Regions from separate parts of the Sphingosinicella rhizophila genome, predicted to be linked through region 2. Evidence: predicted binding sites of a transcription regulator. Region 2 holds the regulator's gene; each other region holds the start of a gene.
The links. Region 2 encodes LexA, which represses DNA repair genes until DNA is damaged. Its sites were predicted from a motif close to GTTCCNCNCTTGTTCT; they were not measured.

Region 1: the regulator LexA is predicted to act here: its motif matches at 941-956, upstream of rmuC (DNA recombination protein RmuC).
Region 3: the regulator LexA is predicted to act here: its motif matches at 1,295-1,310, upstream of RQX22_RS09630 (ImuA family protein).

The regions. Positions count from the first base shown of each region.
Region 1 covers NZ_JAVUPU010000001.1:462,565-464,829, forward strand. The annotation lists gene rmuC (DNA recombination protein RmuC) at 1-849, opposite strand, end outside; gene RQX22_RS02125 (four-helix bundle copper-binding protein) at 1,120-1,362, shown strand; gene def (peptide deformylase) at 1,447-1,986, opposite strand; gene recR (recombination mediator RecR) at 2,024-2,265, opposite strand, start outside.
Region 2 covers NZ_JAVUPU010000001.1:192,402-194,666, forward strand. The annotation lists gene bla (subclass B3 metallo-beta-lactamase) at 1-496, shown strand, start outside; gene lexA (transcriptional repressor LexA) at 490-1,155, opposite strand; gene RQX22_RS00880 (MFS transporter) at 1,319-2,265, shown strand, end outside.
Region 3 covers NZ_JAVUPU010000004.1:232,900-235,164, reverse strand. The annotation lists gene RQX22_RS09640 (LytR/AlgR family response regulator transcription factor) at 1-86, opposite strand, end outside; gene RQX22_RS09635 (sensor histidine kinase) at 83-1,210, opposite strand; gene RQX22_RS09630 (ImuA family protein) at 1,369-2,091, shown strand; gene RQX22_RS09625 (DUF6504 family protein) at 2,009-2,265, shown strand, end outside.

The DNA.
Region 1 (2,265 bases), 270 kb from region 2:
CTGCATGGCATGATTTCGGATGGACTGGGCATGGGCCTTGAGATGGGCAGTTCGCACCGTCTCGTCCACCTCATGGTGGGCGTCGAGGAAAGCATTGAGCGAACATTTCGCGTCGATGATCAATTGGCGGCCGCCCGGCAGCCGGACGATGACGTCGGGCCGGAGGCGTCCGTCATCGGTATTCACTGAGACCTCGGACTGGAAATCGGCAAAAGGCGACAGGCCCGCCTGCTCGAGGACGTTGCGCAGGCTCTGCTCGCCCCAACGCCCCCTCGCCTTGGGACTCGACCGCAGCGCGTTGACAAGCTTGGCGGTTTCGTCCCGGACTTGGGTCTGGCCTGATCGCACCAGTTCGACCGCTTCGCGTAGACCCGCATATTGGTCCACGCGCTCTTTCTCCACTTTGCTGAGCCCATCCTCATAGCGCTTGAGCGTCGCTTCCACCGGCTGGAGCAAGGCCTTCAATTTTTCCTCGCTCTTCTCGCCGGCCTGGTTGAAGCGCGCATCGGCGCGTTCGAGGAAATGCTTCTGTGCCTCGCCGAGAAGCTTTCCGCCAATCTCGCTGAATTGCGCGGATAGCGCTTCGCGCGCTTCCCTCAATTCGGCAAGACGGAGCTCGAACGCCTTTTCCCGTTCTTCCTGGCTCGTCGACAGCCGCGCGCATTCGGCGCGCGCTTCGCCGCATTCGCGGCGAACCTCGTCCAGCTTGGCCTGCAGATCGGGCACCTGTTTTGCCCGTTCCTCGGCGACAGCGAGACCGGCGATTCCCCGGCGGCTGCCGAGATACCAACCAAGAAGGACACAAGCGCCCGCAAGCAGGGCCGAGAGGAGCAGAAAGAAAGGATCCATCATCTTTCCAAGAACCGGAACGAACCGCGAACCTAAAGCAGACGCCGCTTCGTCTCAAGCGGCTTTACGGAACCACTTCTCCACTTTTCCCGTTCCGCCTTGGTCCTGGAGGAAAAGCCTATGTCGATCGCCAAGATGATGGCGTCCCACCCCGACGCCGATGGAAATCTCAACGAACCGCTGGCGCTGGCCGTGCGTCATGCCATGTTCTGCTCCGTCATCTGCACAGCCTGCGCCGATGCTTGCCTCGCCGAGGAGCATGTCGAAAAGATGCGTCAATGCATCCGTACCTGCCTCGATTGCGCCGATATATGCGCGGCGACCGATCGGCTCGCCACCAGGCGCACCGGCAGCAACGGGATCTTGCTCCGTGAAATGCTCCAGCTCTGCATTACGGCTTGCGATATCTGCGCCGAGGAATGCGAACGGCACGATCACGATCATTGTCGGCGCTGCGCGGAAATGTGCCGGGAAACGGCCCGCGACTGCCGGGCCGCGATTGAGACCTCTTAATCCGGGAGCGCTGGCCGCTGAGTCCTTCCCGATGAATCAGCCGGGGACAGTCAGTGGATGCAATTCCATCTGGTCCTGGAACGCCTAGGCAGCGAGCTTGGACCGCTCCTTGCGTGCCTTTGCCAGCTTCTTCAGCAGCATTTCCCGTTTCAGGCGGGAGAGGTGATCGATGAAGAGTATGCCTTCGAGGTGGTCCATCTCGTGCTGGAGACAGATGGCGAGCAGTCCCTCCAATTCCTCCTCATGCGGTCTGCCATCACGGTCGAGCCAGCGGGCGCGGATCCGATCCGGCCGTTCGACCTCGGCATACATGTCGGGAACGGAAAGACAGCCTTCATTATAGAGCTGCAAAGTCTCGGAGGCATCGAGAATCTCAGGATTTATGAAGACCCGGGGATCGCGGACGGGCTCTCCATCTTCCTCCTCGGGTTCCTGCAGGTCAATCACCAGCAGGCGCTTCGGCACGCCCACCTGGATCGCCGCAAGGCCAATGCCAGGGGCCGCGTACATCGTCTCGAACATATCGTCGATCAGCGCGCGAAGTTGGTCCGTCACCTCTTCGACGGGCGACGAAACCTGCCGCAACAGCGGGTCGGGAGTCTCTAGGATCGGAAGTATGGCCATGGGAAAAATGTAGGAAATATGGGGCTTTCCGTCAAGTTCAGGAGACCGGTCGCCGGGCGCGCAACGCTTGTGCGAGCGTACCCTCGTCCAGATAATCGAGTTCGCCACCGACCGGGAGGCCGTGGGCCAACTGAGTGATCCGGACCGGGAAGGTTTCGAGCCGCTCGGCCAGATAATGGGCGGTGGTCTGTCCTTCCAGGGTCGCATTCATGGCCAGCACGACTTCGTCGACGCCGCCGCGCGCGATACGGCCAATCAGCATGTCGATGCTCAGATCCT
Region 2 (2,265 bases):
CAAACCTGCGCTCGAGAGCGGCGTTCCGCGCTATCGTCCGGATATGAGTCCGAGCGCGCCGGTCAAGGTCGATGCAATCATTTCCGATGGAAGCAGGATTGCTGTTGGCAGAACCAGTCTGGTCACCCATCTGACGCCCGGCCACACGCGCGGCTGCACCAGCTGGACGATGCGCATCGAAGAGAAAGGCAAGCTGCTCGACCTCGTCTTCGCCTGCAGCCTCACCGTTGCCGGGCAAAAACTGGTTGGGGATAGCCTCTATCCCGAGGCGGCCGCCGATTTCCGTGCCACATATTCAAAACTGAAACGACTGCAGGCTGACGTCTATCTGACTTATCACCCCGCTTTCTTCGACATGGATGCGAAGCGGCGCCGCCTTGCCGAGGGCGATGCCGACGCCTTCGTCGACTCCGGCGAACTGGCACGAAGAGTCCAGCGCGCGGAGACCGAATTCAAGGCAGAGTTACACCGCCAGCAGCGAGAGGCTTCTCAATAGCGCCGCAGTAGACCGGACAGCCGCCCCTGTATGGCCACCTGGTCGGGCCGGTAGCGTTGGGCATCGTAATTTCGGTTCGCGGGATCGAGCCGGATCATCGAACCTTCACGACGGAATGTCTTCAAGGTCGCCTCATTATTGTCGATAAGCGCCACGACGATCTCGCCGTCCCGAGCAGTGTCGGTCTTGCGGATCAATGCGAAATCGCCATCGAGAATGCCTTCCTCGACCATCGAATCGCCGGCCACTTCCAACGCGTAATGTTCACCGGGACCCAGCAGCGCGGCCGGAACGGGCAGGGTGCTCTGACCCTCCAGCGCCTCGATCGGAAGGCCGGCGGCGATGCGGCCGTGAAGCGGCAGCTCGACGACATCATTGGCTGCCGAGGGCGGGATGACGGGAGCCTGCGGCCGCGTCGAGATCCCAGCTTTCTCATCGCCCTTCATGTCCGGCATACGGGTCACTTCCAGGGCCCGGGCGCGGTTCGGCAGCCTGCGGATGAACCCTCGTTCCTCCAGCGCCGAAATCAGCCGGTGCACGCCCGATTTCGACTTGAGATCGAGCGCCTCCTTCATCTCCTCGAAAGAAGGGGAAACACCTGTTTCGCCAAGATGGTCATGGATGTAGCAAAGAAGCTCGTGTTGCTTGCGCGTCAGCATGTTCCAGGCTCCTATAGGAACGAATAGAGAACGTGTAGGAAACAGATTCGATCCTGTCAAGCAGGAGACCTTCCTCGCCCAAGGACTCGACTGGGCAAAGCTTGCGCATCCTTCCTCTTCGCCTAGGATCGCCGGCAGGGGCAATGACAGGAAAAGAGAGAATATGCCGACAAGTGAGGGCGAAGCGCCGCAGCGGGAAGAGCGGCAGAGCGCCAAGCTGGTAATACTTGCCTCATCGCTCGGGACCATCTTCGAATGGTATGATTTCTACCTTTACGGCCTGCTTGCTACCGTCATAACCATCCAGTTCTTTTCCGGCGTCAACGAAACGACAGGGTTCATATTCGCGCTCGCAGCCTTCGCGGCCGGCTTCGCGGTGCGGCCTTTCGGCGCCCTCTTCTTCGGCCGGATCGGCGATCTGGTTGGGCGCAAGAACACCTTCCTGGTGACGATGGGCATAATGGGCCTGTCGACCTTCCTGGTCGGCCTGCTTCCCAGCTATGCGTCGATCGGCGTCGCGGCGCCCATCCTGCTCGTACTGCTGCGTCTCCTCCAGGGTCTGGCGCTCGGCGGCGAATATGGCGGCGCCGCCACCTATGTCGCGGAGCATGCGCCTGACGGCAGAAGGGGCCTCTACACCAGTTTCATCCAGACGACGGCGACATTGGGCCTCTTCGCGGCCTTGCTGGTCGTGATCGGCGTTCGCCTCGCTTTGGGGGAAGAGGCCTTCGCAGCCTGGGGTTGGCGCATTCCCTTTCTGATCTCGATCCTGCTCCTCGGCATTTCGATGTGGATCCGGATGCAGCTCGCCGAGAGCCCGGTCTTCCGCAAGATGAAGGAAGAAGGCAGCGGATCGAAAGCGCCGCTGACTGAGGCATTCGGAAGATGGTCCAACCTGAAGATCGTCATCCTGGCTCTCGTCGGCGCCGTCGCCGGCCAGGCAGTGGTTTGGTATACTGGTCAGTTCTACGCTCTCTTCTTTCTTGAAAAGACGCTGAGGATGGACGGCGCCACGGCCAACATCCTGGTTGCGATCGCCCTCGCCATTGCCACCCCCGCCTTCATCCTGTTCGGGTGGCTATCCGACCGGATCGGCCGCAAGCCCATCAT
Region 3 (2,265 bases), on a different contig from region 2:
TCGACATCGCCATGCGCCTGCAGGCGCAGCTGCAAGCCCTGGATGGCAAGCGGTTCGTCATCGACCAGGATGGTGCGAATGGTCATTTAAGTTCCTCGGATGCTTCGACTTGATATGGGATCTCGATTGTAACGCGAAAGCCTCCCCTTAGGTTCGATACGGTCTCAAAACGATGGTTGGCGCCATAGGCTTGCGCCAGACGGTCGCGAATATTGGCCAAACCGACTCCGGTCGATTCCTGCGCCTTGACCCAATGGTCCTCCGCACCGGGCCCGCTGTCGCTGACGGTGATCAGCACGCGGTCGCCCGATCGGCGCGCCACGACTTCGATATCCGCGCCTTCTTCCTGCGGGGTTACCGCATATTTGATGGCGTTTTCAACCAATGGCTGGAGCAGGAGCGACGGCAGCCGGGCCAGCGATACGGCGGGATCGATGTCGAAAATGGGCCGCAGCCGATCCTCGAAGCGCATCTTCTCGATTTCGAGATAGAGTTTCAGGGTCTCGACCTCCTGGGCGACCGTCACCGATCCGGTCGGTTCGTTGACCAATGTGTAGCGCAGGAATGATGACAGCCGCGACAGCATCGCATTGGCGCGTTCGGTCTGCTTCAGCAGCACCAGCGTCGAGATCGAATTCAGCGTGTTGAACAGGAAATGCGGGTTGAGCTGGTAGCGCAGCATCGCCAGCTGGGCCGAGCTGGCCTGATGTTCCAGCCGCAGCAGCCGGTCGCTCTGCTCTTCCAGCAGGAGATAATAATTGATGCTGTAATAAAGCGCCGCCCAGGCGGCGAGGAGGGAGAAGGTCAGCAGGATCGAGCTGAGGAATTCCAGTCCCACCGGCCGCGAGCCGGGTCTGAGAAAGGTGGCATAGCTCCAGGTCTCGATCGCCGAAAATGCGGCGGCGGCGACCAGGACCAGGGCGACCGACACCGCCCAGGTGATGACCGGCCGGAGCTTGATGAAGCGGCGAAAGGCTGCGCCCATCAGCAATGTGATCGAATAGCCGGTCGCGGTCAGCAATGCGGTGTGGAAGACATAGGTCCACCCCATCGCATTGCTCATCCCGCCCAGGGTGCGGAGGATGAAATAGCCCGCCCAGCCCGCCGACTGGAGGATCCAGAAGGCGCGATTCTTGTCCTCGAAGAAAGGCTGCTGCTGCAGCCGGGGCGGCTGCCAGCCCCTTGCCTCGGCGGATGCGGGCGCTGTCATTTGGATGGGATTGGTCGACACTGGGGCGATTTTAGCGGGGTCGAGCCGGCCTTGCCACCCGCTTGACTCTTTGCGGCGCAAGTCGGAACATAATGAGAACAAAAGAGTCAGTGAGTCGTATGCTTCCAGCTTCTGCCCGAATCGAGCGATTGGCCGCCCTGCGCTTGTCGGTGCGGGCGATCGAAGATGCCGGCCGCGGCGCAAATCGGGATTTGCTGTCCTTCGGCCTGGACGAGATCGACCGCCGCCTGGCCGGTGGCGGCCTGGCGGCGGCGGCCTTGCACGAAGTGGCCGGCGCCAGCGCCAGTCTCAGCGACGATGCCGCCGCCACCTTGTTTGCCGCGGGCATTGCCGCCCGGCGGACGGGCACGGTGCTGTGGGCGCTGGGCCGGCCCGATCTGTTCGCGCCGGGCCTGGCTTTGGTAGGCCTCGGTCCCGATCGCCTTCTTCATGCCGAATGTGGCCGTGACGAAGATGTGCTGGCGGTGATGGAGGAAGGGCTGCGCCATGGCGGCCTTGCCGCCGTCGTCGGCGAAGTGGGGCGGGTGACGATGGCAGCGACCCGCAGGCTGCAGCTTGCCGCCGAGGAAAAGGGCGTGATGGCGCTGATGCTGAAACGCTGGCGGCGGAGCGGCCAGGATCCGCTGGCCTTGCCGTCGGCGGCGGTGACGCGCTGGCGGATCGCCTGCGCGCCGTCGGAAACGCTGCCGGTGCCCGGCGTGGGGCGGCCGCGCTGGCATGTCGAACTCGCCCGCCAGAGGGGCGGCGCGCCCTTTCAATGGATCATGGAGTCTTGCAATGCCGAGGGTCGCCTCGCTCTATTTGCCCTATCTGCCGACCGACCGGTTGCGGCCGAACCAGGCGAAAGGCGGGCGGCCTGATCTTCTGGATCCTGCCCTGCTTTTGCAGGGAAGGGAGGCGGTTCGAAGAAGGGCGGAGGGTCTGACGGCCAAGGAGATCGCGCCACCGCTGACCCCACCACCGCTGACGCGGTCCGCCTTCCTCGGGAAAGAGGGGGAGGAAATGGAAGACGGACGCCCCGAAGATTGCTCCTG